Regions from separate parts of the Limosilactobacillus portuensis genome, predicted to be linked through region 2. Evidence: a T-box and tRNA genes for the amino acid it is inferred to sense, from the RefSeq annotation. Region 2 holds a T-box; the other holds one or more tRNA genes.

Region 1 (14,821 bases), 450 kb from region 2:
GCGTTGGCGTCTGATTTACCGATTGTGGTAATGAGAAGTGACTATACCGATGAGTTAATTGATGATCCAGCAATTGGGGTTAGCTTTCAAAAACGAATTGATCTTGTTAACGGTGTTCTCCGTTACCTTAATAATCCACGGACACCTGAAGAACAAGATAAACGTGATGCAAAGTTACACGAGATTTCTGCTGAAGTATTTGCTCAGCGGATCCTTAAATTTTATCGGGATTGCCAAGAGACAATGGCTGAGAAGCAATCTGATCAATCAAAGGGTACGTTTCGGAATCTTTTTCATCGATCGAGGAGTTAAGCAATGTTAAAAATTACCATGTTTTCGTCTGCCGATAAGGTTGCTGGACAAGGGGTCGGCAGTGCTTACATAGAATTAATTCATCTTTTAAGAACTCGCTTTGCCGATCAGTTTGACATTGCGATTAATAAATATCGAAAAAGTCAGATCAGTCATTACCACACGATTGATCTGCCCTTTTATTTCTCAACGTTTTCTAAAAAGCGTGGACGGAAAATCGGCTACGTTCACTTTCTTCCCGAAACTTTAGAGGGAAGCCTGCAAATCCCACAACCATTTCGTGGACTTTTTTATCGGTATGTAATCGCCTTTTATAAAAGGATGGATCACTTGGTTGTTGTTAATCCATCCTTTATTGATAAGTTAGTAGCATACGGAATTCCTCGTGATCATGTAACGTATATTCCTAACTTTGTTGATTCAGATAACTTTTTCCCGGTTGACAAGTCAACTCGTCAAAAATATCGGCAAAAGTATCATTTACCAGCGGATAAGTTCGTGGTTCTTGGAAGCGGTCAGATCCAGGAGCGAAAAGGAGTCCCTGACTTTATTAAACTAGCTCAACAAAATCCTGATATTCAGTTTGTGTGGGCAGGCGGCTTTTCGTTTGGTCGATTAACTGATGGTTACAGTGAGTTAAAAAAAGTCGTTGATAATCCACCAACAAATTTGCTATTTACTGGTATTGTTAGTCGAAAAGAGATTGCAGAATTAAATAATGCTACTGACTTATTCTTACTTCCGTCATTTAACGAACTATTCCCGATGTCAGTTCTTGAAGCATTTAGTTGTGGAACCCCGGTGATGCTTCGTGATCTTGATTTATATCATTCAATTATTGATGGGGACTACGAGCCAGCTAAGGATGTCGGTGAGATGCAAACTAAGCTTGTAGAGCTTACCCATAATCCAGAAAGATTGAATTACTTACGGAAACAAGCGGTTGAAACTTCAAAGCGTTACTCGAAAGAACATCTTGCAAGGGTTTGGGATCGCTTTTACCGACAACAAGCAAAGGAGGCTAATTAATGAGCCGACGTAATTGGGGCGTCCTGGCTATGATGCTCCTGATTGGGGTGGGGATTTTTGTATACGCCTTACGTGACATTAATCTTCATGTTTTAATTCAGGAATTTAATACAATTAATTGGGGATGGATGCTCGTTGCGGTTATTTGTATTTGTCTTTACCTTGGTTTAGAGGGAGTTGTGGTAAAGATATTCATGAAGGATCGCTATCCAGATTTTACCTGGAAAGACTCATTTCGGTTACCTTTAATTGAACAGTTATTTAATGGGATTACCCCATTTTCAACTGGCGGACAGCCTGCACAGTTAGTAGCAATGATTCAATCAGGTGTTGACGGGGGGATTGCTAGTTCAGTTCTTCTGATGAAATTTGTTGTTTTCCAAGCAATGATTGTGGTAAATTTCCTTATCTCACTGCTAATTGGGTTTCACTATATTGAAGAAAAGCTTCATGCATTAGCATTATTAGTTGTCTTTGGCTTTACAATTCACCTTGCTGTTATTGTTGGCCTACTAATGGTAATGTATTGGTACCACTTTACTAAAAAAGCAATTAACCTGCTTATTAAACCGCTTGCGTTATTTATGAAAGCCAAGCGATATGAGAGAATGAAAATTCTTTTGAACGAGAAAATTGATTCTTTCTATCAGGAAAGTTTAAAAATGAAAAAGGAATATGGTAAGTTAGCAAAGGTATGCGTTGTCACAATCGCTCAGCTCTTTTTCTACTACATTATTCCGTATTTTATTCTTCTTGCGTTAGGTGTTCATCATATTAACTTCATAATGGTGGTTAGCCTGCATGTGTTAATTTTTATGGTGATTTCGCTATTTCCAATTCCTGGGGGTGCAGGAGGAGCAGAGTATAGCTTTTCAGTTTTATTTGCTAGTTTTGTCAATTCAAATACTAAATTGATTTTAGCAATGCTTCTTTGGCGGTTACTAACGTATTATTTTGGGATGTTTGCTGGAATAATTGCTTTAATCGTCAAGCCAAATCGAGTTCAACATCGCAAATAAATTTTATGGATTATCGAATCATGGTGAATGATTAGCATAATTTAGAAGCTTCCAATGGAAAGCAAGTTTATTTTTGTGTAATTGGATTTTATATATTCAAGTAGAGTGAGGGTGAGAAAGATTTTCTCGCCCTCATTATTTAAAATGAATGTGAGGGATAAAGGGTGTACTCTTCAAATTTAGAAAAAATTATTAAACGACTTCAAGCAATGGCGCTTGATCACTCTAATAATAGACAGAAAAGAATCTTTGAACAGTTTGGAATTCCTCTTTGTGAGGTGACGTATATTCGATCAAGCCGTGAATTTATTTTTGAACGCTATCGTCCACGAGAACGATTTCGTTTTGACGATATTGATTTAGCCGCAATTGAAGTTTTTAATTGCTTATATGATTTTAAACATACTTTTTAAATTAAAATTTCCTATTGACGTGGACTGATGAACAAGGTATATTAGTTATCGTTGTCTGTGAGACAATATAAATGGACGTTACATTTGATTGTAAATTCATTTGAAATAATATGTTGACATTAATTTGTTGTCATGATATATTATTTAAGCTGCTTGTTGAGATTAATGATTTAATCTTTGGCGATTCAATTAAGTGAAATTAATTGTTGACATTAGAATGGGCATGCGATATAATCTTAAATGTTGTTCAGCTTTGCAGTTGAACAAAGTAGACCTTTGAAAACTGAACAAAGTTTCGACGAATCAAATGTGTAGGGTCTTCAATCATAATGATTTGAAGCAAAACATTTGCGAAGTCAATTCGCTTAATTAATTTGAATTAGAGCTATTCAAGTTCTTATATTTTATATGAGAGTTTGATCCTGGCTCAGGATGAACGCCGGCGGTGTGCCTAATACATGCAAGTCGAGCGCACTGGCCCAACTGATATGACGTGCTTGCACTGAATTGACGTTGGATTCCCAGTGAGCGGCGGACGGGTGAGTAACACGTGGGCAACCTGCCCTGAAACGGGGGATAACATCTGGAAACAGGTGCTAATACCGCATAACAACGAAAACCACATGGTTTTCGTTTCAAAGATGGTTTCGGCTATCACTTCAGGATGGGCCCGCGGTGCATTAGCTAGTTGGTAAGGTAACGGCTTACCAAGGCGATGATGCATAGCCGAGTTGAGAGACTGATCGGCCACAATGGAACTGAGACACGGTCCATACTCCTACGGGAGGCAGCAGTAGGGAATCTTCCACAATGGGCGCAAGCCTGATGGAGCAACACCGCGTGAGTGAAGAAGGGTTTCGGCTCGTAAAGCTCTGTTGTTGGAGAAGAACGTGCGTGAGAGTAACTGTTCACGCAGTGACGGTATCCAACCAGAAAGTCACGGCTAACTACGTGCCAGCAGCCGCGGTAATACGTAGGTGGCAAGCGTTATCCGGATTTATTGGGCGTAAAGCGAGCGCAGGCGGTTGCTTAGGTCTGATGTGAAAGCCTTCGGCTTAACCGAAGAAGTGCATCGGAAACCGGGCGACTTGAGTGCAGAAGAGGACAGTGGAACTCCATGTGTAGCGGTGGAATGCGTAGATATATGGAAGAACACCAGTGGCGAAGGCGGCTGTCTGGTCTGCAACTGACGCTGAGGCTCGAAAGCATGGGTAGCGAACAGGATTAGATACCCTGGTAGTCCATGCCGTAAACGATGAGTGCTAGGTGTTGGAGGGTTTCCGCCCTTCAGTGCCGGAGCTAACGCATTAAGCACTCCGCCTGGGGAGTACGACCGCAAGGTTGAAACTCAAAGGAATTGACGGGGGCCCGCACAAGCGGTGGAGCATGTGGTTTAATTCGAAGCTACGCGAAGAACCTTACCAGGTCTTGACATCTTGCGCTAACCTAAGAGATTAGGCGTTCCCTTCGGGGACGCAATGACAGGTGGTGCATGGTCGTCGTCAGCTCGTGTCGTGAGATGTTGGGTTAAGTCCCGCAACGAGCGCAACCCTTGTTACTAGTTGCCAGCATTTAGTTGGGCACTCTAGTGAGACTGCCGGTGACAAACCGGAGGAAGGTGGGGACGACGTCAGATCATCATGCCCCTTATGACCTGGGCTACACACGTGCTACAATGGACGGTACAACGAGTTGCGAACTCGCGAGAGTAAGCTAATCTCTTAAAGCCGTTCTCAGTTCGGACTGTAGGCTGCAACTCGCCTACACGAAGTCGGAATCGCTAGTAATCGCGGATCAGCATGCCGCGGTGAATACGTTCCCGGGCCTTGTACACACCGCCCGTCACACCATGGAAGTTTGCAATGCCCAAAGTCGGTGGCCTAACCATTTGGAGGGAACCGCCTAAGGCAGGGCAGATGACTGGGGTGAAGTCGTAACAAGGTAGCCGTAGGAGAACCTGCGGCTGGATCACCTCCTTTCTAAGGAATAAAACGGAAACCTACACATTGTGGAAACTTTGTTTAGTTTTGAGAGGTTTACTCTCAAGCTTGCACTTTGAAAACTAAATAATATCAATTTTCTTTATTAATTAACAAAACAAACCGAGAACACCGCGTTATTTTGAGTTTTTTAGAAATTAATCGCTAACTCAATTAATCGGATAATCACGAAGTGATTATCAAGGTTAAGTTATGAAGGGCGCATGGTGAATGCCTTGGTACTAGGAGCCGATGAAGGACGGGACTAACACCGATATGCTTCGGGGAGCGGTAAGTACGCTTTGATCCGGAGATTTCCGAATGGGGAAACCCAACCAACTTAGTCGTTGGTTGCTTGACTAGTGAATCTATAGCTAGCAAGCGGTAGACGCAGTGAACTGAAACATCTCAGTAGCTGCAGGAAGAGAAAGAAACATCGATTCCCTTAGTAGCGGCGAGCGAACGGGGAAGAGCCCAAACCAACGAGCTTGCTCGTTGGGGTTGTAGGACTGAACATTTGAGTTACCAAAGAGCGACGTAGTCGAAACAGTTGGGAAGCTGTGCCAGAGATGGTGAAAGCCCAGTAGACGAAACGGCACTCTCTCAGTTCAGGATCCTGAGTACGGCGGGACACGTGAAACCCCGTCGGAAGCAGCGAGGACCATCTCGCAAGGCTAAATACTCCCTAGTGACCGATAGTGAACCAGTACCGTGAGGGAAAGGTGAAAAGCACCCCGGAAGGGGAGTGAAATAGTTCCTGAAACCATGTGCCTACAAGCTGTCGGAGCCCATTAATGGGTGACGGCGTGCCTCTTGCAGAATGAACCGGCGAGTTACGATTGCATGCAAGGTTAAGGTGGAAAAACCGGAGCCGCAGCGAAAGCGAGTCTGAAATGGGCGTACGAAGTATGTAGTTGTAGACCCGAAACCAGGTGACCTACCCATGTCTAGGTTGAAGGTGCGGTAAAGCGCACTGGAGGACCGAACCCGTGTCAGTTGAAAATGGCTGGGATGAGGTGTGGGTAGCGGTGAAATTCCAAACGAACTTGGAGATAGCTGGTTCTCTCCGAAATCTCTTTAGGGGGAGCCTTGGGAAAAAGAATCGTGGAGGTAGAGCTACTGTTTGGACAAGGGGCCCGTCATAGGTTACCAACTTCAGATAAACTCCGAATGCCATTGATTTATGCCCAGGAGTCACACGATGAGTGATAAGATCCACCGTGTAAAGGGGAACAGCCCAGATCACCAGTTAAGGTCCCTAAATATATGCTAAGTGGAAAAGGATGTGGAGTTGCATAGACAACTAGGATGTTGGCTCAGAAGCAGCCACCATTTAAAGAGTGCGTAATAGCTCACTAGTCGAGTGATTCTGCGCCGAAAATGTACCGGGGCTAAGCATATTACCGAAACTGTGGATGTGCACTACGTGCACGTGATAGGAGAGCGTTCTAAGGGCGGTGAAGCTAGACCGTGAGGACTGGTGGAGCGCTTAGAAGTGAGAATGCCGGTATGAGTAGCGAAAGACAGGTGAGAATCCTGTCCACCGAATGACTAAGGTTTCCTGGGGAAGGCTCGTCCTCCCAGGGTAAGTCGGGACCTAAGCCGAGGCCGAGAGGCGTAGGCGATGGATAACAGGTTGAGATTCCTGTACCAGTTAACTGCGTTTGACGATGGAGGGACGCAGGAGGCTAAGCAAACCTCACGATTGGAAGAGTGGGGCCAAGCAGTAAGTCAGGATGTGAGTCAAATGCTTACATCCGGGTTGACAAGCTGTGATGGGGAGCGAAATTACAGTAGCGAAGTTGCCGATGTCACACTGCCGAGAAAAGCTTCTAAGGAGCACGTTAACTGCCCGTACCGCAAACCGACACAGGTAGTCGAGGAGAGAATCCTAAGGTGAGCGAGTGAACTCTCGTTAAGGAACTCGGCAAAATGACCCCGTAACTTCGGGAGAAGGGGTGCTGGTCGCAAGACCAGCCGCAGTGAATAGGCCCAGGCGACTGTTTATCAAAAACACAGGTTTCTGCAAAATCGTAAGATGAAGTATAGGGGCTGACGCCTGCCCGGTGCTGGAAGGTTAAAAGGAAGGGTTAGCTTCGGCGAAGCTCTGAATTGAAGCCCCAGTAAACGGCGGCCGTAACTATAACGGTCCTAAGGTAGCGAAATTCCTTGTCGGGTAAGTTCCGACCCGCACGAAAGGCGTAACGATCTGGGCGCTGTCTCAACGAGAGACTCGGTGAAATTGAAATCCCTGTGAAGATGCAGGGTACCCGCGACAGGACGGAAAGACCCCATGGAGCTTTACTGTAGCTTGATATTGAGTGTTTGTACTGCTTGTACAGGATAGGTAGGAGCCATAGAAGTCGGAACGCTAGTTTCGACGGAGGCGTTGGTGGGATACTACCCTTGCATTATGACCACTCTAACCCGCAGCACTGAACGTGCTGGGAGACAGTGTCAGGTGGGCAGTTTGACTGGGGCGGTCGCCTCCTAAAAGGTAACGGAGGCGCCCAAAGGTTCGCTCAGAATGGTTGGAAATCATTCGCAGAGTGTAAAGGCACAAGCGAGCTTGACTGCGAGACAGACAGGTCGAGCAGGGACGAAAGTCGGGCTTAGTGATCCGGTGGTTCCGCATGGAAGGGCCATCGCTCAACGGATAAAAGCTACCCTGGGGATAACAGGCTTATCTCCCCCAAGAGTCCACATCGACGGGGAGGTTTGGCACCTCGATGTCGGCTCATCGCATCCTGGGGCTGTAGTCGGTCCCAAGGGTTGGGCTGTTCGCCCATTAAAGCGGTACGCGAGCTGGGTTCAGAACGTCGTGAGACAGTTCGGTCCCTATCCGTCGCGGGCGGAGGAAATTTGAGAGGACCTGTCCTTAGTACGAGAGGACCGGGATGGACATACCGCTGGTGTACCAGTTGTTCCGCCAGGAGCACCGCTGGGTAGCTATGTATGGACGAGATAAACGCTGAAAGCATCTAAGTGTGAAACTCGCCTCGAGATGAGATTTCCCATTCCTTCGGGAAGTAAGACCCCACAAAGATGATGTGGTAGATAGGATGGAAGTGGAAGTGCCGTGAGGCATGGAGCGGACCATTACTAATCGGTCGAGGACTTAACCAAGTTAAGCGGTAAGGTTTGGAAGAAGAGCGATATTGTTTAGTTTTGAGAGCGCAAGCTCTTGCCCGGAAGGGTAAGTGTGGTGATGATGGCTTGAAGGATACACCTGTTCCCATGCCGAACACAGAAGTTAAGCTTCAACACGCCAAAAGTAGTTGGGGGATCGCTCCCTGCGAGGATAGGACGTTGCCACGCGATTTGATTGAGCTTTGGCACCTGGTTCGTTGCCAGGGCTCGGATTTTGGAGAGTTGTCCGAGTTGGCCGAAGGAGCAACATTGGAAATGCTGTATACGGGTTAAAGCCTGTATCAAGGGTTCGAATCCCTTACTCTCCGTTGTTATGACCCGTTAGTCAAGTGGTTAAGACACCAGCCTTTCACGCTGGTATCGTGGGTTCAAATCCCGCACGGGTCACTCTTTATGGAGGATTAGCTCAGTTGGGAGAGCATCTGCCTTACAAGCAGGAGGTCACAGGTTCGAGCCCTGTATCCTCCATTCACAACGAAAGTTGTGTTTGGTAATTTAATAAAACCCATATTATCGCAATGGCTCGGTAGCTCAGTTGGTAGAGCAACGGATTGAAGCTCCGTGTGTCGGCGGTTCGATTCCGTCCCGCGCCATTTATGGGGGAGTAGCGAAGTCTGGTTAAACGCGACGGTCTGTAAAACCGTTCCTTCGGGTTCGGTGGTTCGAATCCACTCTCCCCCATTTTATAGGGATATAGTTAAACGGTATAACTACGGTCTCCAAAACCGTCATTGTGGGTTCGATTCCTACTATCCCTGCTTTTATGAATTTTTTGGCGGTATTGGTGAAGTTTGGTTAACACACCGGTTTGTGGGTCCGGCACGCGTGGGTTCGAATCCCACATACCGCCCTTTGTTAAAAGGCATTTATCACTTTTAACGTTAACTATTTGGTGGTATAGCCAAGTGGTAAGGCAGAGGTCTGCAAAACCTTTATCATCGGTTCAAATCCGATTACCACCTTTTAGTTGTTAGCTAATATTAATATTTTGCCTCTGTGGCGGAATTGGCAGACGCGCTGGACTCAAAATCCAGTTCCCGTTGAGGGAGTGTGGGTTCGACCCCCACCGGAGGCATACTTTAGACGGATAATTAATATTAGTTAGCAAATAATGGAAATAGGTTGAAGCTTGATGCATCTTGCTTCAACCTATTTTTTACTTTTTAAATTAATTATTTTTGTTCTTGTACATTGTTTGTACATCATTGTCCGAATTTAGGATATCTAATATCACTTCAATATGTTTCTTAGATTTTGCTTTCATTTAATTTATTTTGAATGGAAATCCTGTGCCCTAGTCCTCTATGGAATTATGACCTTGATTTTGATTGCTGTGATTCTTGGCTTGATGATTTTGGTAACCGCATTGCCAATTATCATGCCTGCGTATGTTAAGCTAACTTATGATTCACGAGTTAATAAGGGAATCAAAATAAAAAGCAATATAAAATAACCATAAATTTAGACCTCTCCACTGAACTTTATTGAAGTAATCAGTTAAGGATTAGCTATATATGAATCATTTTTCATATGTCTAGACTAATAAATTTTTAGTTAAGTGATTTATCTATTGATAATATGAGGAAGAGAAAAAAGATGGATTTTCAATACAAAATCCAGGAGAAAGTTAATAAGGCAGGACTTTGTACTTTATCATTCTTAATTAGATTATCTCAATTGAGTAAAAATCACAATAAATAGTGGATATAATATCCTACCCCCTACATATTGTGTTGGGGAAGTCAACCTTTCTCTTCAATTTATTCAATAGTAAGATAGCAATCGTTAAACAATAAAAGAGGGGTCTGCAGAAATGAAAATAGAGTTAATGAATGATACAAGTTTACAAAATCTGACCGATGTAAAGGTTGTAAAGCGTGACGGCACTGAGACACCCTTTTACGGTTATAAGATTGACTTAGTGTTAAAAGAACTAAATGCTGATAGTGAAACGAAAGCTGCTGTTTACCAAGAGCTGCTCTCCTTTATGGGAAAGAAAACAGTTTCTACGATTGAAATTGCACAGGCATTTATTTCAGGGCTAAAGAAAGCAGACCAAAACATTTTGGCTCAAAAATATGTTAACTATCGTCGTCAAGACGAAGAAAACTTCGCGGAAGCAACTGATCCGCAATATAAGCTTAGTCAATTGTTTGACCGTAATTCACGGGTTGTCCACGAAAACGCCAATAAGGATAGTCACGTTTTTAATACGCAACGGGATCTGGAAGCAGGGGTCGTTAGCCGTGCTTTGGGATTGAAAATGTTACCTGATTTAGTAGCTAAGGCGCATTTACGTGGCGATATTCACTGGCATGATCTGGACTATTCCCCAGTGACTCCCGAAACTAATTGTTGCTTGATCGACTTTGATGAAATGTTCAAGAATGGCTTCAAAATTGGGAATGCTTGGGTTTCTTCACCACGTTCAATTCAAACTGCAACTGCTCAGATGTCCCAAATTATTGCAAACGTGGCTTCATTACAGTACGGTGGTTGTTCCGCTAACCGGATTGACCAATTATTGGAACCATATGCTAAATTGAATTACCAAAAGCATATGAAGGATGCTGAGGAGTGGATCGCTCCTGAAAAGCGGGAAGAATTTGCTCGGGCGAAGACAAAGAAGGATATTTATGATGCAATGCAGGCCCTGGAATATGAGATCAACACTCTTTATTCAAGTCAGGGTCAAACACCATTTACCACAATTAACTTTGGCCTAGGGACTAGCTGGATTAGCCGGGAGATTCAAAAAGCAATTCTGCAGATCCGGATTAAGGGACTGGGAAAGGAACACCGGACAGCAATCTTCCCTAAATTGATTTTTACATTGAAGCGTGGGTTAAACTTACAACCTGGTGATCCAAATTATGATATCAAGCAACTTGCACTTGAATGTTCAACTAAGCGGATGTACCCAGACCTACTAATGTATGACAAAATTAAAGAAATCACTGGCAGTTTTAAGACACCAATGGGATGTCGTTCGTTCTTGCAAGGGTGGAAAGACCCTGAAACCGGTAAAGAGGTTAATTCTGGTCGAATGAATCTTGGGGTTGTAACGGTTAACTTACCGCGAATTGCCCTTGAAGCTCAAGGCGATAAGGAACTCTTTTGGCAAATTTTCCAAGAAAAGATGAATATTTGTCACACTGCCTTGAAGTACCGGATTGCGCGGACAAAGCAGGCCAAGCCCGAAAATGCACCATTGCTTTACATGTATGGTGCGTTTGGAAAGCGACTAAAGCGGACTGATAGTGTTGATGAAGTCTTTAAAAATAGTCGAGCAACCATTTCTTTGGGGTACATTGGATTGTATGAAGTTTGCACCACCTTTTATGGTTCAAATTGGGAACATAACCAGGAAGCTCATGACTTTGCAGTTTCGATTGCTAAGGCGATGCATGAACTTTGTGCTAAATGGGAAAGCGAAGAAGGCTACCACTACAGTCTTTACTCAACTCCCGCTGAATCATTGACTGATACTTTCTGCCAAAATGACCTTAAAAAATTTGGCCGGATTGAGGATGTTACTGATAAGGAATATTACACTAACAGTTTCCACTATGATGTTCGCAAGCATCCGACACCATTTGAGAAACTAGAATTTGAAGAAGCGTTCCCATACCAAGCTGCCGGTGGTTTTATTCACTATTGCGAGTATCCAAATCTTCGTCAAAATCCGAAGGCGCTCGAAGCAGTTTGGGACTGGGCTTATGATCATGTTGGCTACTTAGGAACAAATACCGCAATTGATCAATGCTTTAAGTGTGGCTTTAAAGGCGAATTTGAGGCAACTGCACGTGGGTTTAAGTGTCCGCAATGTGGGAACCACGATCCGGCAACGTGTGACGTTGTTAAGCGGACTTGTGGCTACTTAGGTAATCCACAACAGCGACCAATGGTTCATGGTCGGCACGAGGAAATTATCCACCGAGTAAAGCATATGAGTTCTTCAATGATTAAGTCGGCTGCTCAGTTTGAACAAAATCGTCAATTCGATTCAAAAGAAGATCGGGCTGCCATTAATGGCGATCAAATTTAGTGGGGGATTAGAATGGTAGAGAAAAGGCCGCAAAGATTACCAAAAAATCCACAACCAAAGGAGTGGTTGGCAAAGGATCATTCACTTCAATACGTAGCGGACTATAAACCGTTTAATTTTGTTGATGGTGAAGGGGTTCGATGCAGTGTTTATGTTAGTGGTTGTTTATTTAATTGTCCGGGTTGCTACAATAAGGCGGCACAAAATTTTCACTATGGACAGCCTTATACCCAGGAACTTGAAGATCAGATAATGGAGGATCTTTCGCAAAGTTATGTTCAGGGGCTTACTCTTCTTGGCGGCGAACCGTTCTTAAACACTCAGGTTTGTTTAAAGCTAATTCACCGGTTACGAAAAGAATTCGGCCATACTAAAGATATTTGGTCATGGTCTGGATATACCTGGGAAGAACTATTGAAGGATTCTGATGATAAATTGGAAATGCTTCATAATATTGATATTCTGGTTGATGGTCGGTTCTTGTTGGCAAAAAAGGATCTGACTTTACAATTCCGGGGCAGTTCCAATCAACGAATTATTGATGTCCCTAAGTCATTTGCTAGTGGCAAAGTGGTTATTTGGGATAAGTTAGTCCATTAACAGGTGAAATGAATGAATGAAGAATTATTGAAGACTGTTCAAAAGGCTAGTCAGGGACAACCAGACTGGCTCCAAAAGAAGCGTTCATTAGCAATAATGTTGCAAAAACGGTTTCCGTTAGCCAATCACCAGCAAGCATGGTTAGCAAAGTGGCAGCAACCAAGTATTGCTGGTAATGATGAATCTTTATCACTGAATCATGATGGGGATGATTTTGTAGCACTGCCAATCAATGTGGCTGTTCAGAAATATCCCGAATTATTACAGGAAAACTTGATGGAAAAAGCAGTTCGCTGGCAAGATAACCAGTTGAATGCACTTCACCTGGCATTAATGGATACTGGTCAATTTATTTATGTTCCAGATGAGACAAAATTAGAGAAACCGTTAAAAATTGAGTTAGTAACGAGGAGCAATAATCCGCATAACCTAATCATCGTTGGTGCTGGCGCTCAAGTAACGATCATTGAAGAAGGTAGTTATGAGACGCAAGCTCCGTTATATACTGCTACTGAGATTTTGATGGGGGCAGGAGCGCAGGTAAAGTTCTGCCAAAATAACAGCTATTATGGCAATTTAGTTTGTCAAGCGGTTCATTCTTATCAGGCACGGAGTTCAAAGCTGGATGTGGAAGGAATTATTCCAAAGAATCAACACGGATACAGCAACTTTTATAGTTTTCTTGATGGCTCTGATGCGCGTTGGAATGTTCAGTTAGCTTCTATGGTTGAGGCTGACTGCCAGCAAGAGGTGGTTACTCAGGTTGATGGCTACGGTGAAAACACTAGTGCCCAAGTGAATGAGTGGGGATGGGTAGCTCCTAATGCACAGTTGAAGTGGGGAAAATTAGCCACTGTGGATGACGAACCATTGGAGCTTCATCAACACCGTGTAATTGCTAGTAGTGCAAAGACAGTGGTTAATGATCAAGAAGAGACCTCTCATTTTAATGCTCCTGATGACTTCTTTAAGACGCAATTACCAGCTAGTTCATGGTTAGCGCGTCTTTCTTAGTTACAAAACAGTTACAGAAACACACTGAATAGTGATAAAAAGTCTAAATTAAGGGTCAGAAATCTCTAATTTAGACTTTTTTGTTTTTCTTTATTACAAAATATCTTTTATAAATGATTTGATAAAGAAAGACACGTGGAGCGCTTGCTACTGGGATTTATTATCATTTCTCAAGAGTGAAAATAAACTTTTTATTACATCAGATTACGGAAAAGGCTGAAATTGATAATTTGTGGTAACTACCATGTAATTTTAATCGTGTATATTAGAAACCGTTGATGAGGTCATCAACGACTTAAATTAATAATTAGAAATTTGAAACAATATTTGAGAAAAGGAAGGTATTTCATTTATATGAATAAGTTATCGAAGAACATCGCTAAAGTTACAGCTGCTGTAGCCGGGGTTGTTGCCTTAGGAACTATCGCAACTACCACAACCGCTAACGCCGACTCAATTTACACGGTGCAAAGCGGTGACACCTTATCAGGAATTTCATATAAGTTAGGTCATGATTTAACTTTTGTTGATACATTAGCTTCAAACAACAACATTGCTAACAAGAACTTGATTTACGTTGGTCAAAAGTTAGTAATTAAGGATGACGGTGAAGTTGCACCTGCTACTCAACAACAAGTTGAAACCTTACCATCAGCAAATACTGCTAACCAAACCAGTTCTGCAGCTACCTCAACTAGTGTTGCTAGTCAAAGCCAAGCACAATCACAACAAGCTGCTTCAGCAAATACTCAAGCACAAACTGCAACTGCAACAACTTCAGCAAGCAATGCTGCAAGTTACAGCAACTACACATCAAGCGTAGCCGGTAATGATGCCGCTGCTAAGGCATGGATTGTTGCCCGTGAATCAGGTGGTAACTACGGTGCCCAAAACGGTCAATACATTGGTAAGTACCAATTATCCGCATCATACCTTAACGGTGACTACTCCGCCGCAAACCAAGAACGAGTAGCCGACCAATACGTAGCTAGCCGTTACGGTTCCTGGAGTGCCGCACAATCATTCTGGCAATCACACGGTTGGTACTAAAATAGATAGAGCGTGAGCAGGATAAAAAAGTCCTGTAAGACAACAATTTCTCCCGACTGGGTGCTGAAAGCACCTGGGAGGGAGTTTGTTGTCTCTAAGGGCTTTTCTGCGAACGCGTTTCTGCAATAAAATAGTAAATAACTCTCGATAATAGTGTGTTATCCGCTATTATTGAGAGTTTTTGCTATAATCTATGAATAGGTGTGG
Region 2 (14,821 bases):
AGGTTGCCCACGTGTTACTCACCCGTCCGCCGCTCACTGGGAATCCAACGTCAATTCAGTGCAAGCACGTCATATCAGTTGGGCCAGTGCGCTCGACTTGCATGTATTAGGCACACCGCCGGCGTTCATCCTGAGCCAGGATCAAACTCTCATATAAAATATAAGAACTTGAATAGCTCTAATTCAAATTAATTAAGCGAATTGACTTCGCAAATGTTTTGCTTCAAATCATTATGATTGAAGACCCTACACATTTGATTCGTCGAAACTTTGTTCAGTTTTCAAAGGTCTACCTTAGTCAGCAACAAGTGCTGACTAACAAATTTATTATATCAGATGTCTTTTAGGATGTCAACAGTTAATTTTGATATTTTTCAAATTAACTCATCAATCATTCTCAACAGACAACTTTTATAATATATCATCTTGTTAAGAGCGAGTCAACATGTTTATTGAAATAAAAACAATTTATCAGATAAACAAATAACTCTTTGTATCTCTCAACAGGAACTATACTGTACCTTCTTTTCATTTCTTCGTCAACAGCAAATATGAAGAACTATTCATTTGTATTGAACTAATTCGAACATTGAATTCAAATTAGCAAATATAGTTAATGATTTTTTAAACAAAGCAAAAGAGTGCCCGCCATTTTTTGGCAAAAGCACTCATAAACTGAACAATTTATTTTTAAATTATTTTACCCGAACTAAGAAGTAACGTTTCTTTCCGCGGCGAACAATCACAAACTTACCATCAAAATGGCTACTTGGATCGATCTCTGCATCAACATCAGTTACCTTTTCACCATTAATATGGATAGCACCACTTTCAACATCTTGTCGTGCTTGACGACGTGATGGTTCAATCTTGGTATCATCGACTAACCATAAGATAATGTTCTTCTTTTCATTAGCTACTTCTACTGAAGGAACGTCCTTGAAAGCTTGTTCAATTTCCTCAGTAGTTAAGTCAGCAATATCCCCTGAGAATAGCGCCTTAGTAATCCGTTGAGCTTCGGCTAATCCTTCTTCTCCATGAACAAACTTAGTAACTTCTTCAGCTAACCGACGTTGAGCTTCACGCTTCCATGGTTCTTTCTGAACTTTTTCTGCCAACTCATCAATTTCTTCCTTAGATAAGAAGGTAAAGTACTTGAGGTATTTAACAACGTCACGATCATCCTGGTTAATCCAAAATTGGTAGAATTCGTAAGGCGAGGTCTTCTTTGGATCAAGCCAAATAGCACCACCAGCAGTCTTACCAAATTTCGTCCCATCAGCTTTTAACATCAACGGAATGGTCAACCCGTATACTTTTGCATCGGGTCCTTCTACCTTATGAATCAAATCAATCCCGGCGGTAATATTCCCCCATTGGTCTGACCCACCAATTTCAAGTTGCACACTATTATTTTGGTAAAGGTGCAAGAAATCTACCGCTTGAAGAATTTGATAAGTAAACTCAGTAAAGGAAATTCCTGAATCAAGTCGACTTGCAACAACTTCCTTATTTAACATTGTATTAACATTAAAGAGCTTCCCAAAGTCACGTAAAAAATCAATCATGGTGAAGTCCTTCAACCAGGTGTAATTGTCAACAATCGTAAAGTTCTCAGTACCAAAAAGTTTCTTCATTTGTTCAGTAAGAGCCTTCTTATTGTGATCCAACTGTGATTCAGTTTGAAGGGTCCGTTCCGTTTTCCGTCCAGATGGATCACCAATTGCACCAGTTCCACCACCAATGATAATAACTGGGTGGTGCCCTGCTAACTGGAATCGCTTGAGAATCATAAAGGGAATTAAGTGACCGATATGAAGACTATCACCTGTTGGGTCAGTCCCACAGTATAGGCCAATATTCTTATTTTCAGTTAATTCCTTCAATGCTTCTTTATCAGTAGTTTGGTTAATGGCGCCACGCCATTCAAGTTCATCAATAATGTTCATCGTATTGCCTCCTATAACATATTTCAGATCAAAAAATCCCCAACTTCATATTGAAGTCAGGGACGATTTACCGCGTTACCACCTTGAATTGTAATTACTAATCCAGTAATTACCTCTCTAGTCGATAACGAGACGATCCGTTCAAAATTGAAAAGCTCCGTAAGTGTAATTCGTCAGCCAACCGCGTTAGACTTTCAGCAACCGTCTAATCTCTAATCTACTAGTTGGCAAACTACTAAATTACATCAACGCCTTTATTATTGCCGTCATTGTACCTAGAGAATTAGTACTTTGTCAAGATAAAAAGGAAAGCCACAGAATCCACTTCTTTCGTGACTTTCCTTTTACTGAGGATTATTTATTTTCTTGTTTCTTTTTATCCTGCTTTTGTTTAGCTTTCTTTACCTTTTTCTTTGGTGTATAAACTTCATGAACATAAGCCTCACCAGTTAATTCAGCAACTGGCTTAAACGTGTCAGCAAAGTCTTCATCCAAGTTAGCGGTTTTCTTTGCTTCTTCATAGTAAAGGGCACCACTAGCAAAAATCACTGGTAAGTATGCGGCAAAGCCAAGAATCATTAACAGCAATCCAATATATATCAACGCGTAAGTTGCGGTGTAAAGTCCCCAGTATGCCAGGGCACCGAAAATAACTTCCCAAACAACCATTGGGATAAAGATTACAACAAGCATGATCAATAGGTAGTTCCACTTACGTCCACCCATAAACCGTCGACTAGCGGTTAGGGCATGGCGCATTGATTGACCAAGGAATTGTGGCTGACGATCACGGTAAAGGAAATTGGCTTGGGAATATTCAATTCCTTTCCATACCATCACAATATCGTTTAGTATCCGGCAAACAATCACTAATGCTTGGTTTTTAGCAACTAATCCACCAATAATATCTAACGGCAAGCTCCACAGGAATACAAATAAGCCAGTGTAAAGAATAATCCGCCATAATTGATTCTTCCGCAAATGCTTATAGTGCATCCATACTGATCCAGCGCTGACAATTTGTTCAGGATGACGAACCTTATCCTGGTAAGTAAATTGTGCAGCCGTGGTAAAGAACGAATAGAAGAATGATAATGCGACTAAAATAACAATTGCAAGAAGCAGCTCAAGCAAAGCCAATCCAATTGCTGCAGGTGATGCCATCCCGTACATAATCATCATCATGGCCATCCCCATTGAACTTAATATTCCCTGGGCAAAATAACCAACAATAAACGATAACGCGAGGAAAATAATCATCACTCCGCCAAGTGGCCACATTGAAGTTTGGTAATGTGGCTTAACTAGTCCCTTCAGGTCATGAATGAACTGTTTTAAGGATAAATGATAACGTTTCTTCATTTAATACTCTCTCCAATTATTTCAGAATATATTTTTCATCATAACACAAAACGAACAAAGCTCAATTTCCATGGTGCTTTTTTCATAAAAAATTCAAAAAGTGCTCACCATCACAGTCAGCAAGCCGATTAATGATGGTCAGCACCCCAAATTATTTTCTATTAAACTCTTCGTCAAAATTCACTAAATTACTTCAGAAGCTATACTCTCAAATTAATCTTACTCAATCGCTTCAAAATAAGGAAAACAATAATTCCCTCCAAAGGCCAAGTAATGACTTCTTTAGGCAGCCGGATAAGCAAAAGTGCCCAGAATGTTTTCCCAGTGCTTCCCGTATTTAGGCTCATAATGTAAATCCAAAGTGTTGTAAAGATAACATTAGTTACTAAAATTTGGAAGAACTCATAAATTAGCGCCCGTTGCCAAGTAACTTTCTGGTTATACAGGAACATCCCCGCTAGTACGCCAGAAACAAAGGCTGAAAAGGTAAATCCTGGGAAAAAGGCAGTTCCAGAATTAAGAATGGTGTTACTAATAATATCATTGACCACCATGGCCCAACCACCAATCCACGGTCCTAAATAGTAACCAATCAAGGCAGTCGCAATAAAGCCAAAACCAAATTTAAGAATCGTTGGATCACCAATTGAGATTTTCTCTAAAACAACCTCAAGAGCAATCAACATTCCAGCAAGAGTTAACCGCTTAGTAGTAAACCGCGGACCAGCAAAAGATAAAATTGATGACATCTCAATCCACTCCCTACTTAAAATTTATTCTGTTAGGGAACACATTGACAGGTGTCTCTGTGGTGAATGCGAAATTATCAAGCAGCTAATGCTTCCTTCCAGCGTTCACATTCCGTTCCGCTGGACAATAACTCGGTAATTCCTACCCCAACACTCAATAATATATCTCAATTATGGATAATATTCAATATATTAGATAACATTATATGGAAAACATGCGATTATTAACCACAGTCAGCCATAAACATTCGTATTTGGCTTTATAAGATAATAAAACACCGCGATTGATTCAGACTAAACCAATTGCGGTGGAATAAAATTTAATTATATCTGGTTAAAAATTAATCATTGAACTTTCCAGCGCTCTTTAAAATTTCCTGAGCTTTTTCAAGATAGTGGTGTTCAGCACGGAATGCCTTAATCTTGCCGCCCTTGCTCTCGTCTAGGCCGTCAAGTTGCTTTTCCAGTTCGTCAAAGCCCTTCTTAAGATCTTTGATAACTGGTTCTTCATCTTCCATGTAAATGTAGTGATTCTCAGCAGGATCCTTATGTCCTTCACCTGCAACACGTTCGAGCTTATCGCTATCCTTATCTACTTTCTGAGCGTGCTTAAGAATTGACTTGATATCCTTAATTGTTTCGTGTTGAGCAGTACGATGCTTTTCGTTATCTACACTATCTTCAATCTTAGTTAAGTGTCCCTCAGCATCCGCAATCTTTTTAGCAATCCGATCTAATGCCTTTAATTGACGTTTTGCGTAATCAGCCATAATAATAACCTCCTGATAAATATTTATTTACACTATTATTATATTTTTAATAATAACGTTATGCAATTAATAGCACTTATTATTTTGTATTCATCAGAATAGCAATTAATATTTTTATCAAGGTTCATTATATTAACCGAAAGATCGCCATTTGATTTTTGCATCAAAAAAAAAGCCGGAAATTTCCGGCTTTTTCATTAAGAATATTTATTCTAGTATTTTTCTTTGCTCAAAACGTTAAGCTTCTCGTCAAAGTCATAAACAACTGGTTGACCAGTAGCCATTTCAAGGTTCATGATGTCATCATCAGAAATGTTTTCGATGTACTTGCTCAAAGCACGGAGAGAATTACCGTGAGCTGCAATGATAACGTTCTTGCCATCAAGAAGCTTTGGAGCAATTTCATCTTGCCATAAAGGAATTACCCGTTCCAAGGTAACCTTTAAGTTTTCACCACCAGGAACTGTCCGTGGATCCAAGTTAGCGTAACGACGATCGTGTAATGCTGAACCTTCATCATCAGCAGTCAGCAATGGAGGTAAAACATCGTATGAACGACGCCAAATGTGAACTTGTTCGTCACCGTACTTTTCAGCAGTAGCCTTCTTGTTAAGGCCTTGTAAAGCACCATAGTGACGTTCGTTCAAGCGCCAAGTCTTAGTTTCAGGAATCCAAAGTTGGTCACATTCTTCAAGAGCATAGTGTAATGTCTTGATAGCACGCTTCAATACTGAAGTGTATGCGTAGTCAAATTGAATACCATGTTCCTTAAGGGCTTTACCAGCGTTCTTAGCTTGTTCAACACCCTTTTCGCTCAAATCAACATCAATCCAACCAGTGAACTTGTTAGCAAGGTTCCATTCACTTTGGCCGTGACGAATTAAAACTAGTTTTGCCATGTTTTAATGACCTCTTTCTTCTTAAAATCGCTATACTACTATACAGCATTACCTAATTATTTTAATCCAAACATTGAAAAAATCCAATAGGCGAAGCGGTGATCTTGTGAAATTAATCGCGATTATCGTTCTATAATCCTGCTTTTGCACCAATATCATGACGATAAAAACATTCTGGTTGATTCAGCTTTTCTAAATACGCGTAAACACGATCATGAGCTTCCTGAAGAGTTTCTGCTTGGGCAAGCACCATCAATAATCGTCCTCCCGCGCCTCGTAAATGACTAACTGTTCCTGTCACATTAGCATAGTCAATTTCAACTTCACTGCTCTCAGGAAAGGAGCCTAATTTTTGACCATGAATTGGTTTTTGCGGATACCCTTTGGAGGCTAGAACAACACCAAAACTAGCTTCAGTGGTCTCACTAATTGTTGGTAAAGGCTGATCATTGATTGCCACATCAACAAGTTGATAAAGATCCGTATCTAAGCGCGGAAGGACCACCTGAGTTTCCGGATCACCAAGGCGAACGTTATATTCAATCACCTTTGGCCCATCCGCAGTCATCATCAGCCCAATATAAAGGACACCATGGTAATGGTATTCACCTTTCACTAACCCATCAACCGTTGGCTTAACCACCTCATCAATCATCCGTTGGCGATCAGCCGTCGATAACTGGGGAAGTGGACTATATGAACCCATCCCTCCAGTATTCGGACCTCGATCGCCATCATAAGCTCGTTTATGGTCTTGTGCCATCGGTAAGATTCGATAATGACCGTTGCTGATCACTACAAACATCGAATATTCAGGGCCGCTCAAACATTCTTCAAGAACTATCCGGGCTTGTCCCGATGCAAACATCTCTTTAATTGTCCGAACCGCAGCATCATGATCCTGGGCAATCACAACCCCTTTACCTCCAGCGAGGCCATTTTCTTTGATAACAACCGGATAGCCAAATTGATCCACATGTTCAAGGATCGCTGTTTGGTCACGATAGGAAGCATGCTTAGCAGTTGGTACACCGTAATTATTCATAAAGTTCAAAGCATAATCTTTTGAACCCTCTAGTTGCGCTGCCCGAGCATCGGGACCAAAGATCTTCAATCCAGCTGCATGGAAGTCATCTACAATACCATCAACCAGGCAATCTTCGGGTCCCACAAACGTCCATTTAATATCGTGATCTTTTGCAAATTTGATCAAGCCGGCAAAGTCGTTTTCAGCAATTGCCACTGGCTCAACTCCCACGCTTGGCATCCCCACATTTCCCGGTGCACAGTAAACATGGTCTACACTAGCGCTTTCCCTCAGCTTTTTGGCAATCGCAAATTCGCGACCCCCTTCGCCGATCACTAATAAATTAACTTTATCTGTCATGAGATCCTCCTGAATTCGATGTTGGATAATCATTTTTGTTGGTGACTTGTGTTTTGGCTCGTACTTTAATGCAGCAGAGTCGAAACGTGCTCAGCCTAACCTTCCTCGAGCTAACGACCTCCACCTCCGACGACAAGACGTCGTTCGGTGGAGAAATCGTTAGCCACCGGAAGGTTTTAACGGCCTCGCGCTCTAATTAAAAGTGCTTCACCCGAGTTTCCTAGAGCTAGCAACCTCCCTCCTAGGCGCAAACCGCCTTCGTCGGGAGAAATTGCTAACTTTCCGCAAGTTCTTTGCTGGCTCATACTCTAGTGTCTAAAATGTCTTACTCCAGTAGTGACCATGGCGATGCCGTATTTGTTAGCCATGTCAATTGATTCCTGATCACGGATGGAGCCGCCGGGTTGAACGACTGCTTTGATACCGTGCTTACCAGCATATTCGACGCAATCACCGAACGGGAAGAAAGCATCCGAAGCCATCACGGTTCGTTCGTCAATATCATCCCCTGCATGCTTAACAGCAATTTTAAGAGAATCAATCCGGTTAGGTTGACCTTCACCAACGCCAAGCGTCCGTTCATCATTTGCGAGGACAATTGCATTTGATTTAGCATGCTTAACTGCCTTCCAAGCAAACATCAGTGTCTTCAACTGTTCTTCGGTTGGTTGAACATCAGTTACGCACTTCCAGTCATGATAGTCTTCTTTAATGGTGTCCTGTTCTTGCATTAGCATTCCACCCATTACAGAGACAACTTCATGCTTAGTTGGTTCATCCTTTTTACTGAAATCAAGACTGAGTAAACGGATATTCTTCTTCTTTGCCAAAATTTCGTATGCATCGTCATCGAATCCTGGTGCAATTATGATTTCGAGGAAAATCTTATGCATCTTTTGGGCAGTTGCTAAATCAACTTTTCGGTTTAACGCAATCACCCCACCAAAAATTGAAACGGTATCCGCAGCATAAGCGCGATCCCAAGCTTGCTCCAAGGTTTCACCCCGCCCAATACCGCAAGGGTTCATGTGCTTCATAGCAACTACTGCTGGTTCGTCAAATTCGCGAATGCAACGGAGGGCTTCATCGGCATCCTTGATATTGTTGTAAGAAAGTTTCTTTCCGTGAAGCTGTTTTGCAGATAAGATCGAGAATGATTTTGGCAAGGCATCTTGGTATAGCCAAGCCTTTTGGTGACTGTTTTCTCCGTAACGCATTGTTTCTTTCAGGTCCCAAGTTAAGGTTAGCTTCTCGGGATCTTCTAGGCCGTTTTCTTTAGTCAGGTATTGAGAAATTAATGCATCATAAGCAGCCGTATGACGGAAAGCTTTGGTAGCTAACTTTGAACGGGTTTCCAATGTTGTCGTGCCGTTTTCCTTAAATTCACCTAATACATGATCATAGTCGTTTTGGTCAACGACGATTGTAACGTCACGGTAATTCTTAGCTGCTGAGCGGACCATGCTTGGGCCACCAATATCAATATTTTCAATTGCATCCGCAAGCTTTACGTCTGGTTTTTCAATCGTCTCCTTAAACGGGTAGAGATTTACACAGACAAGATCAATTGGCGTAATGTTAAGTTTTTCAAGAGTCTTCATATGTTCTGGTAATTCACGCCGCGCTAGTAAGCCCCCATGAACATATGGATTTAATGTTTTTACCCGACCATCCAGAATTTCAGGAAAATGGGTAACATCTTCAATACTGATCGTATTAATTCCTGCATCATCTAAAACCTTCTTTGTTCCACCAGTAGAAACAATCTCAAAGCCGTTTTCTACCAGTCCCTTAACAAAGGGAACCAAATTTGTCTTATCAGATACGCTTACCAATGCTCGTTTCATAAGTTAATTCTCCTTCTCTAACTCTGTCAAAACTTGTTTTACTGCTGCGGGATATAATTGATGCTCAGTCTCATGGACCCGTTCTTCCAACGTTTCTACCGTATCGCTAGGCAAAATTGGCACGTGCCGCTGGGCGATAATTGGTCCAGAATCTAAACCAGCATCGATATAGTGGACGGTTACCCCGGTCTGTTTCCGCCGGTCATTAAATGCCCGCTCAATCGAATGTAATCCTGGATACTCTGGCAACCACGCGGGATGAAGGTTGACGATCCGGTGTTCATATTGGTTCAGGATTGTCGGACCAACTACCCTTAGGTAACCGGCCAAAGCAATAAAGTCAATTTGATACTTTTTCAACAACTGTAAAAGCTGTTTTTCGTACTCTTCCTTCCCACCACAGGATTTCACCGTGAAACTTTCAGCAGGAACACCAAGGCGCTGTGCCCGTTTCATTACCGGTGCATCTGGATGGTTGCAAAAGAGCAGCGATAATTCACCAGGAATATCACCGCTTTGAAAATGCTTTGCTAGCACTTCAAAGTTTGTTCCGTTCCCGGAAGCGAAAATGGCAACTCTCATTTTCAAACCTCACTTAATTTCAATCTTTTCAGCATTTTCAGGGCGTTGACGCAAGTGACCAATTTGGTAACTTGCCTCACCTGCTTCTTTCAACTTCTCTTGAACCTGTTCAACATTAATAGGATCAACTGCCAACACTAAGCCAATCCCCATGTTAAATGTTTGAAAGCAATCTGCCAGCGGTAACTGGCCAAGCTGTTGTAAGTAATCAAAGACTGGCAATGTCGGCCATAACTTATGATCGATTACCGCCTGCAATTGATCACCAATCATTCGGGGAACGTTCTCAATCAATCCGCCACCAGTAATATGGCTTATCCCTTTAATCAATTTTTGGTGAATTAAAGGTAGTACTTGACGGACATAAATTCGGGTTGGTTTTAAGATAGCCTCGCCAACCGTCTCACCATGAAGGGCCTCTGGTTTTTCGTCGAGTTGAACATCATGATCCTTAAAGAGGATCTGGCGAACAAGGGAAAAGCCATTCGAGTGGATCCCACTAGATGGCAATCCCAGAAGGACATCGCCAGCTTGTGATTGAGCCGTGGTTAAAAGCTCTTCTTTCTCTACGACTCCAGTCACCGTTCCCGCTAAATCATATTCATCTTTTGCGTACATATCCGGCATTTCAGCTGTTTCGCCACCAATTAATGCTGCACCAGCATCACGACAACCGGCTGCTACACCGCTCACAATTTCTGCCATCTTTTGAGGGTCGTTATGACCAGTCGCAATATAATCGAGGAAGAATAACGGCTCAGCCCCTTGAGCTAAAACATCATTCACACACATTGCAACTACATCAATACCGATCGTGTCATGTTTTCCCATTTGTTGAGCAACCAGGAGTTTAGTTCCAACACCATCTGTCCCCGAAACGAGAACCGGATGTTTCATGTGTAACTCTCCCAAATCAAACATTCCACCAAAACTACCAATGCCACTAACAACGCCTGGGCGATCGGTTGATTTTACAGCCGCTTTAATCCGATTAACTAATTCGTATCCGGCATTTACGTCAACACCGGCTTTTTGATAGCGATTCATGATTCAAGTTCCTTTCGTGCCCGCTTTTCTTGTTCGTTTAGTGACTTCAAATATCCTTCTTCGTAATCGTAAAGCGGAGTTGGGTAGTCGCCATTAAAGTAAGCTACTGTTAGGCCACCATATGGCGCATCCCCCGCGTCCGGAATATTGATTGCCTTAATCAAATTCTCAACACTCAGAAAATGAAGGGAATCAGCGCCAATTAACTCTTTCATTGTTGGAACTGAATAATGAGCTGCCATTAACTCTGACCGCGTTGAAATATCAATTCCATAAAAGCACGGAAATTTAAATGGCGGTGAAGCAATCAACATGTGAACTTCCTTAGCTCCCGCATGCCGAAGCATTTTAATAATCTGCTTAGAAGTGGTTCCCCGAACAAGCGAATCATCGACTACGATTACTCGTTTGCCAGCAACAACCCCGCGAACGGCAGATAGTTTGAGATGAACGCCCTGCTCACGAAGAGCTTGTGTTGGCTGGATGAATGTCCGGGCAACGTATTGGCTCTTAATCAAGCCCATTTCGTATGGCAATCCAGATTCTTCTGCATAGCCCGACGCTGCGGATAGTGATGAATTGGGAACACCAATAACCATATCCGCATCAATCGGGTATTGCTTTGCCAGTAATCTTCCCATCTGTTTACGGGCGTTATGGACTGTTACCCCGTGAATAATCGAATCAGGGCGGGCAAAGTAAATATATTCCATTGAACAAATTACTAATTGAGTATCTGTTGTGTAGTGGTCAATATGCAACCCATCACGATCAATTACAATCAGTTCTCCTGGTTGAACATCTCGAATGAATTTAGCGTTAACAATGTCTAAGGCACATGTTTCGCTAGCCACTACATAGGCACCGTTTTCCAATTGACCAATACATAAAGGGCGAATCCCGTTTGGATCCAGCGCTGCAATTAACCTGTCCTTTTGTAGCAAGAGAAAGGCAAAGCCACCGTGGACAATGTTCAGGCTCTTTTTTAAGGCCGGAATAAAACCTTCTTTAATGTACTTCCGAACTAGGTGAATCAGAATTTCGGTATCGGAGTCTGACTGAAAGACCGCACCATCATCTTCAAGCTGGCGTCGTAACGTAACGGCATTAGTCAGATTGCCGTTATGCGCTAACGCAACGTCACCATCGTGGAAGTGGAATAAAAAAGGTTGGACATTGGCGATTGAATTATGACCGCTAGTACCGTAACGGACATGACCAATTGCTGCGTCACCAACTAATCGCTTTAATTCATTTGGGTTAGCGAACACCTTTGCCAAGAGTCCCCGGTCACGATGCTGGTAAAGTTCTTTTGAATCAGTCGAAACGATTCCGGTACCTTCCTGACCACGATGTTGAAGGGTATGAAGACCATAGTATGTTAACTGGCTTGCATCTTGAGCACCAAAAACGCCAAAGACACCACATTCTTCATTTAATCCTTTGATTTCAGCTGGCACGGGATCGCCTCCTCCCACAATTTTTGTAGTTCAGCAACACTTTGATTAATCTCAGCATCTTGCAAGTGCGCTTCAAGCCAATGGGTATTCGTGACTTCCCCAACTAGCAGTGCATCCGCACCCATCGTTTTTTCAAAAGCAGCCGTCTTGGCAGCAGGAACTGTCACAACAAACCGCCCCGGAGTTTCGCTAAATAATTGAGCAGCTGTCAGGTGACGAATATCAATATTCATCCCCAAATCTGTCTTAAACAATGTTTCAGCAAGGCCAACTCCAAGACCGCCTTCACTTAGATCATGAGCACTTGCAACATTGCCCTGCTGCATTGCGGTAAGAAGACGCATCATGTAGTCATGAACATGTTCCAGATCAAACGAGTTAAGGACACCACTAATATCACCGGTAAGCATCTTTTGAATTTCTGTACCCGCAAAGTCATTCACAGTTTTACCAACAAGGTATACCTTGTCGCCAGCATGTTGAACAAATGATGGAATAACATGCTGAATATCCTTAATCAGGCCAACCATTCCGACCATTGGTGTTGGGTGGATTGCCTTACCATTGTTCTCGTTATATAGCGAAACATTTCCTGAAATAACCGGGGTATCAAATACTCGACAAGCATCGGCCATCCCCTTAACAGATTGGTGAAGTTCCCAGAAGATTTCGGGATCATTGGGGTCACCATAGTTCAAACAGTCGGTAATTCCTAATGGTTCGGCACCACTAGCCACAATGTTAGCTGCCGCTTCAACAAGGGCAATTTGACCCCCAATTTCTGGACTCAAATAAACGAACCGCCCATTACCATCAGTTGTCATTGAAAGACCTTTATGGGTACCACGAATACGTAAAACACCAGCATCGCTCCCGGGACCGACCACTGTGCTTGTCCGTACTTGTGAGTCATATTGTTGATAAAAAATGCTCTTATCCGCGATTGTTGATTGTTGAAGAAGACTCCGCAACGTTTGTTCAGCATCATCAATGGTTGGTACCCATGCAGTTTGCTTTTCTGCTGCCAAAATCCGTGCTGGTTTCTTTTCCTCACTAGCTTCTTCCAATACATCATCAGTCAAACTAGAAACAGGAATATTGCAGACCTCTTGTCCATCATGGTAGAGAACGTAATCGTGACCAGCAGTAATCCGACCAATCGTCACTGCTTCTAGGTCATAAAAGTCAAAGATCTTTTTAACGTCTTCTTCGTGGCCCTTATTTACACACAGGAGCATCCGTTCCTGCGATTCACTTAACATAATTTCGTAAGCTGACATATTTGGTTCACGTTGAGGAACGAGGTCAAGGTTTAGCTCCATGCCGCTTTGCCCTTCAGATGCCATTTCTGCACTTGAAGAAACAATTCCGGCTGCCCCCATATCCTGAATACCAACTAGCCAGTCAGGGTGCTTAGTGATAACTTCCAGGCAAGCCTCTAAAAGGAGCTTTTCCATAAAGGGATCGCCAACTTGAACCGCAGAACGCTGGGTAGCATTCTCATCACTAAAATCAGCAGATGCAAAGGTTGCACCATGAATCCCGTCACGACCGGTTTGCGCCCCGACATACATTACCGCATTACCGATTCCGGCTGCCTTCCCTTTCTGGAGATCTTTCTGGTCCATCAAGCCAACACTCATCGCATTACATAAAAGATTTCCTTGGTAGCACGGGTCAAAAGTTGTTTCACCGGCAATTGTGGGAATTCCCATACAGTTACCGTAATCACCAATTCCCCGAACTGTTCCATCGACCTTCATCCGCATCTTTGGATCAGTTAGTTCGCCAAAATGAAGAGAATCAAGTGAGGCAACTGGACGAGCACCCATACTGAAAATGTCACGAAGAATTCCGCCAACCCCGGTAGCAGCTCCCTGATATGGTTCCACAGTAGTTGGGTGGTTATGGCTTTCTGCTTTGAAGACCACGGCTTGACCATCATCAATGTCAATAACTCCTGCACCTTCACCAGGGCCTTGCAAAACACGGGAATTTTTATTTGGAAAAAGCCGTAAAACAGGTTTTGACTTTTTGTAAGAGCAGTGTTCGCTCCACATTGCGGAAAACAATCCAGTTTCGGTATAGTTTGGCAACCTACCAAGAAGCTTTTCGCTAATGTAGTTGTACTCATCTTCGCTTAGACTCCAGTCAAGGTATGGTTTTTGCTTTTTAATTTCTTCAGGGGTCATTGCCTGTTCCATAGTCTATTCCTCCACCTTTGCATTTCCATTTGCGAGCAACGATTTGAATAACCGTAATCCATCAGTATTACCAAGGAGTGCTTCAACAGCTCGTTCTGGGTGAGGCATCATTCCCAAAACATTTCCCCGTTCATTAGTAATCCCCGCAATATTACGCAGACTGCCATTTGGGTTTTCCTCAGCATACCGAAATACAACCTGATGATTCTTTTCAAGGCGGTCAAGCGTCTCTTCATCTGCAAAATAACTGCCGTCAGCATGAGCAATTGGCAAAGCGATTCGTTCGTGCTTTTCATATTGTTGAGTAAAGATCGTTTCGTTATTAACCACTTCCAGGGGAACGGTTTTGCAGACGAACTTTTGACTATCATTCCGTTTTAACGCTCCAGGAAGAAGACCAACTTCTGTTAAAATTTGGAAGCCATTGCAGGTCCCAAATACTGGTTTCCCTTCTTCTGCCATCTTGATAACCGCTGGCATAATATTAGTAAAGCGAGCAATTGCCCCCGCTCTTAAGTAGTCACCATATGAAAAGCCACCTGGCAACATCACAGCATCAAACCCT

The links. The T-box of region 2 lies ahead of tyrS (tyrosine--tRNA ligase). A T-box ahead of a tRNA ligase gene usually reads a tRNA of that ligase, here a tRNA-Tyr.
Region 1: it encodes a tRNA-Tyr, which carries the amino acid that the T-box ahead of tyrS (tyrosine--tRNA ligase) is inferred to sense. The anticodon was not compared.

What each region holds. Positions count from the first base shown of each region.
Region 1 is NZ_CP117296.1:475,583-490,403, forward strand. Features, by position in the region: gene PRK60_RS02250 (glycosyltransferase family 4 protein) at 1-312, shown strand, start outside; gene PRK60_RS02255 (glycosyltransferase family 4 protein) at 316-1,341, shown strand; gene PRK60_RS02260 (lysylphosphatidylglycerol synthase transmembrane domain-containing protein) at 1,341-2,360, shown strand; gene PRK60_RS02265 (DUF1797 family protein) at 2,570-2,773, shown strand; rRNA gene PRK60_RS02270 (16S ribosomal RNA) at 3,178-4,752, shown strand; rRNA gene PRK60_RS02275 (23S ribosomal RNA) at 4,957-7,878, shown strand; rRNA gene rrf (5S ribosomal RNA) at 7,954-8,070, shown strand; tRNA gene PRK60_RS02285 (tRNA-Ser) at 8,119-8,210, shown strand; tRNA gene PRK60_RS02290 (tRNA-Glu) at 8,218-8,289, shown strand; tRNA gene PRK60_RS02295 (tRNA-Val) at 8,298-8,370, shown strand; tRNA gene PRK60_RS02300 (tRNA-Phe) at 8,423-8,495, shown strand; tRNA gene PRK60_RS02305 (tRNA-Tyr) at 8,501-8,583, shown strand; tRNA gene PRK60_RS02310 (tRNA-Trp) at 8,590-8,660, shown strand; tRNA gene PRK60_RS02315 (tRNA-His) at 8,678-8,752, shown strand; tRNA gene PRK60_RS02320 (tRNA-Cys) at 8,794-8,864, shown strand; tRNA gene PRK60_RS02325 (tRNA-Leu) at 8,893-8,977, shown strand; gene nrdD (anaerobic ribonucleoside-triphosphate reductase) at 9,716-11,950, shown strand; gene nrdG (anaerobic ribonucleoside-triphosphate reductase activating protein) at 11,963-12,550, shown strand; gene PRK60_RS02340 (SufD family Fe-S cluster assembly protein) at 12,563-13,564, shown strand; gene apf (aggregation-promoting factor) at 13,919-14,614, shown strand.
Region 2 is NZ_CP117296.1:27,037-41,857, reverse strand. Features, by position in the region: rRNA gene PRK60_RS00205 (16S ribosomal RNA) at 1-157, opposite strand, end outside; gene tyrS (tyrosine--tRNA ligase) at 696-1,949, opposite strand; T-box leader at 2,005-2,207, opposite strand; gene PRK60_RS00195 (hypothetical protein) at 2,304-3,311, opposite strand; gene PRK60_RS00190 (folate family ECF transporter S component) at 3,512-4,060, opposite strand; THF riboswitch at 4,119-4,212, opposite strand; gene PRK60_RS00185 (hypothetical protein) at 4,402-4,830, opposite strand; gene PRK60_RS00180 (2,3-diphosphoglycerate-dependent phosphoglycerate mutase) at 5,043-5,729, opposite strand; gene purD (phosphoribosylamine--glycine ligase) at 5,860-7,116, opposite strand; gene purH (bifunctional phosphoribosylaminoimidazolecarboxamide formyltransferase/IMP cyclohydrolase) at 7,425-8,963, opposite strand; gene purN (phosphoribosylglycinamide formyltransferase) at 8,967-9,545, opposite strand; gene purM (phosphoribosylformylglycinamidine cyclo-ligase) at 9,555-10,592, opposite strand; gene purF (amidophosphoribosyltransferase) at 10,589-12,052, opposite strand; gene purL (phosphoribosylformylglycinamidine synthase subunit PurL) at 12,028-14,256, opposite strand; gene purQ (phosphoribosylformylglycinamidine synthase subunit PurQ) at 14,260-14,821, opposite strand, start outside.